Regions from separate parts of the Stenotrophomonas sp. STEN009 genome, predicted to be linked through region 1. Evidence: riboswitches for the same ligand, from Rfam matches in the RefSeq annotation. Region 1 holds a riboswitch; the other holds the start of a gene.

Region 1 (6,358 bases):
GGCATTCATGCGGTGTACGCATCGCGTCGCCAGCAGTCGGCGATCATGCGGCGGTTCCTCGACTTCCTGGGCGAGTGTTTCGCCAGCCCGGCCTTCCAGGATCTGGACTGGCGACCGGCGCGTGTGGAACCTGCATGACATCCCGGTGCGATGCGCACACGGCATACAATGAGCGGCCCCACGTCGTACAGGTGCGTTGCGTGTCGTATCCCTACCCGCTGGTCGTATTCGACCTCGATGGCACGCTGGTCGACAGCGCCGCCGATATCGCCGAAGCCCTGAACCGCACGCTGGAGGACATCGGCCTGGCCCGTGTGCCGGAAGCCACCGTGCTGGGCTGGATTGGCGACGGTGTCCGCCGGTTGGTCGAGCAGGCCGTGCATGCCGCAGGGCGGCAGGTCGATCTGGCCGAGGTCATGCCGGTGTTCATGGTGCATTACCGTGAGTGCCTGCTGCGCAGCCCACGCCTGTTCGACGGTGTGGCCGAAGCACTGGCGCAGCTGCGGGAACGTGCTGTGCCGCTGGCCATCTGCACCAACAAGCCTGCAGCGCTGGTGCCGCCGCTGCTGCAGCATCTGGGCATCGGCGATGCGTTCGCGCTGGTGCTGGGCGGCGATTCGCTGCCACAGCGCAAGCCCAGCGGTGAACCACTGCGGCACATCGCGGCACACTTCGGCTTGCCGGTGAATGCATGCCTGATGGTGGGTGATTCGTTGACCGACTACCGCGCGGCGGAAGACGCGGGAATGCCGATCGCGCTGGTGCGCTACGGCTACCCGCGTGGCCTGGACCTGGCCACCGCAGCTGCGGTGGCGGTGATCGACGATCTGCGCGAACTGCCGGGCCTGGCCGCGCGCATCCCGGTATAGCGCCGGGCCTGCGCCCGGCGCGCCTGCTCATTTCGGCTGGTAGCGCACGCTCAGCTGATACTCGCGGCCCGGCTGGTTGAACCACGCCACGGTCTCGTACCTGCGGTCGAACACATTGGTTGCCCGGGCCAGCAGCGACCACGATGGCGTGAGCGCGTACTCGGCGCGCAGATCCAACGTGCCATAGCCGCCGACCTTCACCGTGTTGGCGGCATCGTCATAGCGCTTGCCCGCACCCTGTACGGTCAGGCCGGCACGGAATGCGCCGAAGCGGCGATCCACATCCAGCCGTGCCGTCTGCTGTGCACGGCGCGGCAGCCAGTTGTCGAACTGGCTGCTGCCGTTCGTGCGGTTGCGCGGGTCGGTGTAGCTCAGCTGTGCAGCGATGTCGAAGCCGGCCAGCACGACGCCGCCGGTCAGTTCGGCACCGCGGATGCGCGCCTTCTCCACCTGCTGCATCCTGAAGGTGGCTGCATCGTAGGTGATCAGGTCATCGATGCGGGTCTCGTACACATCCAGGCCCCAGCGCCAGCCCTGGCCCTGCTGCGAAATGCCCAGGTTGGCGCTCTTCGACTTCTCAGGATGCAGCGTCGGCACGCCGCTCCACGGGTCATACAGGTCGCTGAAGGTGGGTGCCTTGAAGGCCGTGCCGTAGCTGGCGTTGATGCGCAGGCCGTGATCCAGCTCCATCGCCCAGCCGATGCTGCCGGTGGCATGGTTGCCGAACTGCTCGTTGTCGTCGTTGCGCGCGCTGGCCTGCAACTGGTGCCGGCCGAAGCGCCCCTGGTACTGCACGAACACACCGGTGTTGCGACGGCTGTCGACACGATAGCCGGCACTGCTGCCGTCCAGGTTGTCCTCACTCCAGTCCACACCGGCACTCAGCAGCTGGCCTTCGGCCACGCCGAAGTCGCCCTGCAGCGACGCGCTGTCACGATGCGTCTGCGCGCTGCCATGCACGCCGTCCGCGCCGACGTTGTCCGATTCGTTGTCACTGCGACCGACGTTGGCGGTCAGCACCAGCCGTTCGGCCGGCGTGTAGCGGACCTTGCCGGACAGTACCTGCTGGCGCGTCTCGGAGTAGTTGTAGTAGCCGTCGTAGTGGTTCTGGCCGTCGGCGCGCAGCGCGCTGCCCTCCACCGTCCACTGCTCGTTGAAGTTGTAGCCGCCGCGCAGGCTCTTGGAGAGATTGCGGTAGCCGTCGCGGTCGGGTTCGTCGGCGAAGCAGCCGGTGAACAGCGTGGCCGAGCCCCGGCAGGCATCGATGCCATCGGAATGCTGGTAGGCGATGTCGGCGCCGAACCAGCCGCGTTCGCTGCTGCCACCGATGCCGCCGCTGGCCTCACGCAGGCCATTGCTGCCACCGCCCAGCTGCAGATATGGCGCGAAGTCGCCCTGGTTGCGGCGGGTGAAGATCTGGATCACACCGCCGATGGCGTCGGCGCCATACAGGCTGGACTGCGGGCCGCGCACGATCTCCACGCGTTCGATCTGCGCCAGCGGCAGGTCCTGGATCATCGCCAGGCCGAGATCGGCGCTGTTGATGCGCACGCCGTCGACCAGCACCACCGTGTGGCCGGAGTTGGTGCCGCGCAGGAACAGCGAGCTCTGCTTGCCCAGGCCGCCGGCGTTGGTGAGGTTGATGCCGGCGCGGCCACGCAGCAGGTCCTGCAGCGAAGTGGCCTGGCTGGACTCGATCTGCGTCCGGTCGATCACCTGCGCAGGCGCGATGCTGTCCTGCAGGGCGATGGGGGTGCGGGTGGCCGTGACCAGGATGGGATCGAGCGCGCGGGCGCCATCATCGGCCTGGGCCAACGCGGGCAGGGCGGCCAATACGGCCAGGGAAAGCAATCGGGACTGCAGCTTCATCGGGGGACTCCAGGTGCCACGCACGCCCGCGTGGCGAAGGGGAGGAGCCGCGGAGGCAGGCAAGCGCCGATGCCGCAGGCAGTGCTGCGGACATCCAGCGCCATGCCCACCGCATCGCGACCTGAGGCTTCCGGGCCGGTCTCCGGGCTTGCCGCCAGGCGGCGCGAGGCCACCGTCCAGGCGCCTTCCCATGCTGTTGGCACAGTGGCGGTACTGCCTGGAACTGACGTGCTTACCGTTGCGGGGGCAGCGCCGGCATGGCGTGGGTTCACGCGTCACCGGCTTCCCGTTTCAACCTGCCGGCCATGCCGCAGGTCACCTGGAAGTGCGCGCAGTCTACGGCATCGGCATGCCCGGTGCGGCGCATATGCGGCAATGTCTGTGGAGCTGATGATCCCCAGCCACTAGAATTGCTGCTTGATCCCGTGGTGCCGTTGCCGATGTCCGCCCGTTTTCCGCTGTCCCCGCGTTGCCTGCACAGGATGCATGCATGATCCTCGACCTGGTCCGCCACGCTGGCAACGGTCGCGACGAGTACCTCGATGGCCGCAGCGATCCACCGCAGCTGGCCCGCCTGCCACAGGAACTGGTGGAGGCCTACGCCACGCAGCCCTGGGAGCGGGTGATCAGCTCGCCCCGCCTGCGGTCACTGCACACAGCGATGGCGCTGGCCACCCCGCGCGGGCTGGACGTGGATGCGGACGAGGAGTGGGAAGAACTCGACTTCGGCGACTGGGACGGGCAGGCACTGTTCGACCTGCCGGAGCAGGCGTTGGCGGCATTCCATGCCGATCCGCATGCGTATCCGCCGCCCAACGGCGAAAGCTGGGGGCACTTCGAGCGGCGCATCGCGCGTGCGCTCGACCGCCTGCTCGACGATGACGACCCGCTGCCGACCGTCGTGGTCAGCCACGGTGGCCCGCTGCGCATGGTGCTGTCACAGGTCTGCGGCCTGCCGATGTCGCTGTGCTGGGCGCTGCGCATCGACCACGGTACGCGCCTGCGGGTCAGGCTGGAGCGTGGCGAGGCAGGCCTGGTGGGCGAGCTGCTGGAGTTGCAGCAGCCCTGATCCGGCCGGCGCCGATCAGTCCTCGTCGGCGCTTCCGGTCACGTCTTCTTCTGCGTCGTCGTCTGCGTCGAAACGCTGCTCGTGCACCGGCCCCGAGGCCGGGCCGGCCGCCTTCAGCGGGTGCGCGGCGATGCGCGCTTCGTAGTCCTGCACCAGCGCCTCGCGCTGCGGCTCGCTCAGTTCCTGCCAATGGCAGTCCAGCAGGGCGCCTTCCAGCGAGTAGAGCAGGTTCAGGCTGGGCTTGAAGCCGGCGCGCTTGACCTTGACGAAGGCACCCACCGCGCCGACGGCGGCCAGATCGTCACGGCTGCGCAGACCGACCTGGCGCAGCCACGCCGCACTTTTCGGACCGATGTTGCGCAGCTTCGGCGCACTCATCCCAACGCCTCGACGAAGACGCGCGCGATGGCTTCCAGTCCGGCCTGGTCATCGGCATCGAAGCGACCGGTCTTCGGGCTGTCGATGTCGAAGACTCCGATCAGTTCATCGCCGCGCAGCAGCGGAACGACCAGTTCCGAGCGGGAGGCCGAGTCGCAGGCGATGTGGCCCGGAAAGGCATCGACATCGTCGACGCGCTGGGTCACGCGCTGGCGGGCCGCGGCACCACACACGCCCTTGTCCAGCGGAATGCGCACGCAGGCCGGCAGCCCCTGGAACGGGCCGACCACCAGCTCCTGGCCATCGTAGAGATAGAAACCCACCCAGTTCAGGTCGGGCAGGGCGTGGAAGACCAGCGCCGAGAGATTGGCCGCGTTGGCGATGCGGTCGGACTCTCCATGGACTAGGCCACGGGCCTGTTCAAGCAACTGGGCGTATTGTTCCGGCTTGCTGCCGGTAAGCGAGGCATTGGCGAACATGACCGCAGTCTAGCAAGCGTGCCGGGCCAGCGATAATGCACGCTCTGTTGCCCCGCTGGAGCCTCTGATGCCGTTGCCCGCTGCCCTGCCATCCGCGCTGTTCGTCACCGGCACCGATACCGAGATCGGCAAGACGGCGGCCAGCACCGCGCTGCTGCACGCCCTGCGCCGGCGTGGCCTGCGAGCGGTCGGAATGAAGCCTGTGGCCAGTGGCAGCCAGGATCTGGGGCAGGGCCTGCGCAACGAGGATGCGCTGGCGCTGCAGGCGGCCAGTCGGCCGGTGCCGGACTACGTCGACGTGAATCCCTATGCCCTGCGGCAGCCGATCGCTCCCGAACTGGCGGCGGCCGAGGACGGGGTGGACATCGCCCTGGCACCGATCGTCGCCGCGTTCGAGCGCCTGCGTGCCACCGCCGACGTGGTGGTGGTGGAAGGCGTAGGGGGATGGCTGGCGCCGGTCTCCGTCCACCTGGACCAGCTCGACATCGTGCGGGCACTGCGTCTGCCGGTCGTGCTGGTGGTCGGCCTGCGGCTGGGCTGCGTCAACCACGCGAGATTGACCGCGCACTCCTTGCAGGCCAGCGGCGTGGAGTGCCTGGGCTGGATCGGCAATCACATCGATCCGGCCATGCAGCGCCAGGACGAGAACGTGGCCACGCTGGTGCAGCGGTTGCCGATGCCATGCTGGGGACGGCTGCCGCACCTGCCGGGCGCCGATGCTCAGGCCCTGGCGATGCACCTGCATGAGGGCTGAGTTCCCGTAGAGCGGAGCCTGCGACCCGCTGCGATCAACCGGCCGCGAGCTCCCGCGCGAGGGCGCCCAGGCGCTCCACGGCAGCGATGAAACGTGCGTCGAAGGTCTGGCAGCACGACAGCCGCAGGCAGTGCCGGTAGCGCGGACCGCGCGAATACACCTGGCCGGGCATGAACACGATGCCCTCTTCCAGCGCCCGCTCGAACAGTGCGCGGGTGTCCACGCCCGGCAGTTCCAGCCACAGCAGGAAGCCACCCTGTGGTTCCGTGGCGCGTGTGCCAGGCGGGAAATGCTCGGCCACGAGCTGGCGCAGCCGTCCCACCTGCTCGCGATACAGGCGCCGCATGCGGTGCAGGTGATGTTCGTATCCGCTCCCTTCCAGGTACGCGGCCACGGCATCACCCAGCAGCTGCGGCTCGCCGCCCGTGGACTGGAACTTCAGCAGGGCGATGCGTTCAGCGAAGCGCCCGCCGTCGAGCCAGCCGATGCGATAGTCCGGGGCCAGCGTCTTCGAGAAACCGCCGACCACCATCACCCAGCCGTCGCGGTCAAAGGCCTTCAGCAGCGGCGCAGGTGGCTCGCAGAACTGCAGTTCCGCGTACACGGCATCCTCGATCAGCGGCAGCTGCCGCGCGTTGACCAGCTCGGCAAGACGCTGCTTGGCCGCCACCGGCATGGTGCAGCCCAATGGATTGTGCACGGTCGGCATCAGCACCAGCGCGGCCAGCGGTGTGTGCTCCAGCATCGCCTCCAACGCATCGACGTCCAGGCCCTGTTGCGGATGCGTCGGCAGTTCGATGGCCTGCAGGCCCAGGTTGGCCAGCAGCGGATACAGGTTGAAGTACGACGGTGCTTCGATACCCACTGAATCGCCGGGCTGGGTCACCGCACGCAGTGCCAGCTGCAGCGCCTCCATCGCACCGTGGGTCAGCAGCAGGCG
Region 2 (6,358 bases), on a different contig from region 1:
CGACCGAGTGGATGATGTCGTTGAACTCCGAATAGCACATGTGGGTGTGGATCTGGGTGGCATCGCGCACGCCGCTGGTACTGATGCGGAACGATTCCACCGCCCAGTCCAGGTAGGCGCGCCAGTGGGCGCGGCGCAACGGCAACCCCTCGCGGAGGGCCGGCTCGTCCACCTGGATCACGCCGATGCCGGCTGCTTCCAGGTCCTGCACTTCGTCCCGCAGGGCCAGCGCGATCTGCCGGCAGGTCACATCGCGTTCCTGGTCGTCGCGCACGAACGACCACTGCAGTACCGTCACCGGACCGGTCAGCATGCCCTTCATCGGCTTGTCGGTGAGCGATTGCGCGTAACTGGACCAGCGCACCGTCATCGGCTGCGGGCGGCTGACGTCGCCGAAGATCACCGGCGGTTTGACGCAGCGCGAGCCATAGCTCTGCACCCAGCCGTTGCCGGTAAAGGCGAAGCCTTCCAGCTGCTCGCCGAAGTACTCGACCATGTCGTTGCGCTCGAACTCGCCGTGGACCAGCACGTCCAGGCCCAGCGCTTCCTGCACGCGTACCGCATGCGCGGTCTGCTGTTCCAGGAAGGCCTCGTACTCGGCCAGGCCCAGCTTGCCGGACTTGTGCCGGGCGCGTGCCTCGCGCACCTCCAGCGTCTGCGGGAAGGAACCGATCGTGGTGGTGGGCAGCAGCGGCAGCTGCAGCGCCGCATGCTGTGCGATGCGGCGCTGCGGGTAGGCGGTGTGCCGCTGCGCATCGGCCACGGTCAGCGCGGCCAGGCGTGCGGCCACGGCCGGGTTGTGCACGCGTGGCGAGCGACGACGCCCCTCCAGTGCAGCGCGGTTGGCAGCCAGGCCCGCTTCCGCATCCACCCTGCCATCGAGCGCGTCGGCCAGCAGGCGCAGTTCCTGCAGCTTCTGCCGGGAGAACGCCAGCCAGCCCTTCAGTTCGTCATCCAGCTTCTTTTCCAGCGCAAGATCCACGGGCGTGTGCAGCAGGGAACAGGACGGTGCCAGCCAGAGCCGGTCGGCGCCGCGGTCCACCTGGGCAAACCGGGCCAGGATCAGTGCGTTGTCCAGATGGGTGCGCCAGATGTTGCGGCCGTTGACCAGGCCGGCCGACAGCACGCGCTCGGCCGGCAGCGCCTTCAGCACGGCGTCCAGCTGCTCCGGCGCGCGCACCAGGTCCACGTGCAGTCCGTCCACCGGCAGGCCGGTGGCCAACGCCAGGTTGTCCTCGAGCGCACCGAAATAGGTCGCGACCAGCAGTTTCGGACGCCGTGCCGTGGCCAACCGGGCATAGGCGCGCTCATAGGCTGCCTGCGCATCGGCGTCGAGATCCTGCACCAGCAGCGGCTCATCCAGCTGCACCCAGTCGGCACCGGCGTCGGCCAGCTGGCCGAGCAGCTGCACATAGGCCGGCAGCAGCGCATCCAGCAGGTCCAGCGCGGCGCTGCCGTCGGTGGTCTTGGACAGCAGCAGGAAGCTCACCGGCCCCAGCAGCACCGGACGGGTGTGGATGCCCAGCGCCCTGGCCTCGTTGAACTCGGCCAGCGGCTTGTCACCGCGCAGGGCGAAGGCCTGGCCCGCGTGCAGTTCCGGCACCAGATAGTGATAGTTGGTGTCGAACCACTTGGTCATCTCCAGCGCGCGCAGGTCGATGCCATCGCGCTGCAGGCCACGGGCCGTGGCGAAGTAGGCGGCCAGTGGATCGTGCGCGGCCAGTTCGCGGTAGCGTTCGGGAATGGCATCGAACAGCCATGCGGTGTCGAGCACCTGGTCGTACAGGCTGAAGTCGTTGCTCGGCGGTACATCGACGCCGGCCTCGATCTGCAGCTGCCAGTGCCGGGCACGCAGCGCCGCGGCGGTGGCCTGCAGGGTGGCGGCGTCGTCCTCGCCGGCCCAGTGGCGTTCGAGCGCCCGCTTCAGTTCGCGCTTGGCGCCGATGCGGGGAAAGCCCAGGTTGGTAACAGTGGTCATTGCAGCGTGTCCTCATTGCATGTCGGCATTGAGGAACGAAGGAACCGCAGGACGACGCGTGCCGTTGCCGGCCCACGGGCGTCTTGCCAGCGACCTTCGCCCCCGCGGGCGAACCGGATGCCGTGAAAAGGACGCACGTGGCCGCGCACCCTGCAGGCGCAGGACGACGACGGCCCCGGCAACCTCCCCGCGGAGATTCCAGGTCGAGTCAGGGGACGGTCGTGTCCCCCGGCCGGGGCCGGTATTCGGGCTGTTGGACGCGGGCCGCAGCCCACCTACTACCTGCCGCTTCCCAGGCGCGAGCCCAGTGCTGTTGGCAGGATTCGTTTCCATTCACCGCTGCGGGGCAGCTCCGGAATGGGCGCGCGAAGCGCCTTCACCGGATTCCCGTTTAAATTCATCCCTTCATTCGCATGAAGAGATGAATACCTTCGGCGTGCACAAGGTAGGCCGGTTGGCAGCAATGGTCAAGGCCTGGCATCACACCACCGGGATGTGGCGCCTTTCTCAGGCAGTGAGAGGCCGGCTTGCGATACTGGCAACCGACGGACGGGAGGTGACGTGTGGCGGCGAAGTACTGCGATCTGGTCATGAAAGGTGGCATCACCAGCGGCATCGTGTACCCCAATGCGGTACTGGCGCTGGCGCGCGAATATCGCTTCAAGAGCATCGGTGGCACCTCGGCAGGCGCCATCGCCGCCGCGGTGGCTGCGGCGGCGGCCCATGGTGATCGCCGCCAGCAGGCGGGCGAGCCGCTGCCCGGCGATGCCGGGTACGGTGGATTGTCGGCGGTGTCGGCGCAGCTGTCGCGGCGCGGGTTCATCTACGGTCTGTTCCAGCCGGCGCGCGGCGCGCGTGCAGCCTATCGGCTGCTGGTGGTGCTGACCGGCAATGCAGGCTGGCCCCGCAAGCTGCTGTGCCTGGCCATCGCCGTGTTCCAGATCGCGCCGCTGGAAGTGCTGGTGTCGCTGGCATTGCTGCTCGCGCTGGGCGCGTGGGGCGGCGGCTGGAGTGGAGTGGCGGCAACATTGCTGCCGTCCCTGCTGTGCGCCTACGGCGCTGGCGTGGCCGGGGCCGCGCTGCGGGTCGCGCGGGTGGCACGACGCAATCTGCTGGGCCTGTGCAGCGGCCTCGGCAGCGACGCGCGCCGGCCGGCGTTGACGGAATGGCTGCACGGCTGCCTGCAGCAGCTGTCAGGCAAGCCGGCCGATGTGCCGCTTACCTTTGCCGACCTGCACGATGCGCCGCGCTATGCCGACGAGCCGGACAGCCCGCATGCCATCACCCTGCAGATGATCACCACCTGCGTATCGCACAACGAACCCCGCACGCTGCCGCTGGGCGGCGCGCAGTTCTGGTTCCTGCGCGAAGAGTTCGACCAGCTGTTCCCGGCCAGCGTGGTGCAGTGGCTGGTCAACCATGCGGGTCCGCCGCTGGGCGTGGATGGACGACTCTATTACCGCCTGCCGCAGGGGCCGCAGCTGCCGGTACTGGTGGCAACGCGGATGAGCCTGAGTTTCCCGTTGCTGATCAGCGCAGTGCCGCTGCATGAGCCCTCGCGCCGCGAGCGCCGCTGCGAGCCTGGAGCGACCGCCTCCGATCCGGAACACAACGTGGCCGACAGCATGGAGGGGCTGACCAGTGCCGGCCAGGCCTGCGGCCCGGTGATCACCGCCTTCCGGATCTGCTGGTTCTCCGATGGGGGCATCAGCAGCAACTTCCCGATCCATCTGTTCGACGCGGCGCTTCCGCGCTGGCCGACCTTCGCCATCAACCTGGTCTATCCACAGCATGCGGAGGAGGTCAGCTCCGGCGGCAATGCACGGCAGGCGCTGGAGCGATCGGTGTTCCTGCCCAGCGAAAACCGTCATGGCTGGCAACGCACCTACCAGTCCATCGCCGCGCCGGTGGCCGCCGGCGAGCTTGGCCGTTTCCTGTTCGCGGTGGTGGCAACCATGCAGAACTGGCGCGACCTGCTGCAGGCGCGTGCTCCGGGCTATCGCGACCGCATCGTGCACGTGACCCTGCAGGGTGATGAGGGCGGCATGAACCTGGACATGCCGCAGGAGGTGCTGACCCGCATCGCCGACAAGGGCAGCCTGGCCGGTGCGCGCTTCTGCGCGTTCTCCTTCGAGAATCACTACTGGATCCGCTGGCGCAACCTGGCCTCGGCCTACCAGCGTTACACGCTGGAAGTGGCGCGTACCGACGATCCCGCGCAGCAGGTGCTGGGCTATCGGGCGGCGTACACGATGGTGGCTGCCGGCGTGCCGTCGCCACCGTCGTACAAGCTGGGCTCGGAGGACAAGCGGCTGGCGTCACAGCAGTTGTGGGGGCTGATGGTGGAGCAGGGCCGCAGCTGGGAGGATCTTGGCCCGGACCTCACCGACGGCGCACCACGGCCGCTGCCGCAGATGAAGGTGACGCCGATCTACTGACCGCTGCCGCAGCCGATTGAACTGTTCCGGCGGGTGCCGACCTTGTCTGGTGGGTGCCGACCTTGGTCGGCACGATCTGATCCCTGCGGTGGCTCATCGCCAGGGTTCGTGTCGACCAAGGTCGACACCCACCAGGGCAATGCGTCGTTCTGACAGCTTGCGGAGATCTGTCGAAGGCGGGGTGGGTCCGGTTGCGGGGGCGTGAGCGCCATGGATGGCGCGACCGAGGCTACATGGACGTACTTGCGCCGTCCCCCGCAACCGGACCCGCCCCGCCATCCCACGGAATGCCAGCTTTTGCCGTTGCCGTTGCTTAGGCCTGTGCAGGTGCAGGGCGCAGCCCTGCCGAGCCAACCCTATCGCCCCGGCAGCTGCGCGAACGCGCGCTGCATGCAGTCCTCGCGCGGGCACACCCGGCAACCCGGGCCGATCGACACCGAATTGCCGGGGCTCTGCACATCCAGCCCCAGCGAATACACCAGCCGCTCGGCATGCTGCAGGTCGCAGCCCAGCGCTACTGCGAAAGTCTTGCGTGGTTGGCCGTGACCAACCGGGCCGCTGCTGACCTGCCGGGCCAGCCAGAAATGGCGCCGCCCATCGGGCATGCGCGCGGTCTGGGTCAGGATGCGGCCGGGCTGGTTGAACGCCTCGTAGACGATCCACAGCGGGCATGAGCCACCCACCTGCGAGAAGTGGAAGTCGGTGGCCGAGTGACGCTTGGAGACGTTGCCGGCGCGGTCCACACGGATGAAGAAGAACGGCAGGCCGGGCGCGCTGCGGCGGGCCAGCGTGCTCAGCCGGTGGCAGACTGCTTCGAAGCCGACACCGAACTGGTGCGCCAGCAGCTCGATGTCGTAGCTGCTGGCTTCGGCCGCACGCAGGAAGCGCAGGTAGGGCATTACCAGGGCCCCGGCGAAATAGTTCGACAGGCCGATGCGCGCCTGCGCGATGCGCGCCTCGTCGCTGAATCCGGCGCGGGCAATCACCGCATCGATCTGCGGCAGGTAGCCATGCAGTGCCAGTTCGGCGGCCATCTGGAAGGCCTGCTGGCCCGGCTCCAGGTAGTCCGGCAGCCACAGCCGGCGGGCACCGGCATCGTAGTGGCGCTTCTCGCGCCCGGCCTGCAAGGCAGTCACTTCCACCAGCACGCCGTGGCGATCGGCCAGCAACTGGCGCAGGCGCGGGGCGACGTGCCCCGGCGACAGTCCCCATTCGGCAAACAACCGCTCGGCCAGCTCATCCAGCTCCGGGATGTGGTTGTGCATGCGGTTGAAGAACTCGCGCACCTGGTCGCCCGCCGGCAGGGTGCTGCCGGCACCGGGTTCGCCCAGCTGGAACTCCAGTGCGGCGGCATGTTCCCGCAACGCCAGGTGGCGGCGATGCAGGTCCAGCAGCGCCCGGCTCACCTGCGGCAGGTTGCCGGCCAGTGCCCGCAGCTCGGTGGCACTGACGTCGGCCAGCCCCAGGTCCCGCAGGGTTTCGGCCAATGATTCCTGCAAGGCTGCGGGTTCATCCTCGTCGAACAGGGTGGAAACGTCGCCCAACACTTCGCCCAGCTTCTTCTGCACGGCGGGCGTCAACGGGCGCTTGTTGCGCTCGATCTGGTTCAGGTAGCTGGCAGACAGGCCCAGGGCGCGGGCCAGGTCGATCTGGCTGTAGCCGCGCTGCTCGCGCAGGCGCAGCAGGCGCAGGCCCAGCTGGCGCTGTGAAGACGGCAGATTCACAGAATTAACAGGAATCGTGAGGGGTGTTGGCCAGATTAAGCGGATTCAGGCCGGAAATCGAGGCGGCGGCTGTGAATAATGCCAAGCATCTTTCGCACCCCTGGATGTCGTCATGACTGTTGCAGCGCCCCGTATCCGCATGCTGATCGATGGCCAGTTCGTCGAATCGGCGACCTCCCACTGGCAGGACGTGATCAACCCGGCCACCCAGGACGTGC

The links. Region 1 has a riboswitch for cobalamin ahead of btuB (TonB-dependent vitamin B12 receptor). Riboswitches for the same ligand answer to the same signal wherever they lie in the genome.
Region 2: another riboswitch for cobalamin. It lies ahead of metE (5-methyltetrahydropteroyltriglutamate--homocysteine S-methyltransferase); the one in region 1 lies ahead of btuB (TonB-dependent vitamin B12 receptor).

Annotation. Positions count from the first base shown of each region.
Region 1 is NZ_JBRRES010000004.1:86,579-92,936, forward strand. It holds gene ACVOMM_RS03165 (LysR family transcriptional regulator) at 1-138, shown strand, start outside; gene gph (phosphoglycolate phosphatase) at 201-869, shown strand; gene btuB (TonB-dependent vitamin B12 receptor) at 897-2,738, opposite strand; cobalamin riboswitch at 2,855-3,076, opposite strand; gene ACVOMM_RS03180 (histidine phosphatase family protein) at 3,229-3,807, shown strand; gene ACVOMM_RS03185 (TfoX/Sxy family protein) at 3,823-4,185, opposite strand; gene ACVOMM_RS03190 (GAF domain-containing protein) at 4,182-4,664, opposite strand; gene bioD (dethiobiotin synthase) at 4,732-5,418, shown strand; gene ACVOMM_RS03200 (aminotransferase-like domain-containing protein) at 5,453-6,358, opposite strand, start outside.
Region 2 is NZ_JBRRES010000017.1:74,261-80,618, reverse strand. It holds gene metE (5-methyltetrahydropteroyltriglutamate--homocysteine S-methyltransferase) at 1-1,978, opposite strand, end outside; cobalamin riboswitch at 2,198-2,427, opposite strand; gene ACVOMM_RS10105 (RpoH suppressor) at 2,569-4,416, shown strand; gene ACVOMM_RS10100 (helix-turn-helix domain-containing protein) at 4,773-6,134, opposite strand; gene ACVOMM_RS10095 (CoA-acylating methylmalonate-semialdehyde dehydrogenase) at 6,253-6,358, shown strand, end outside.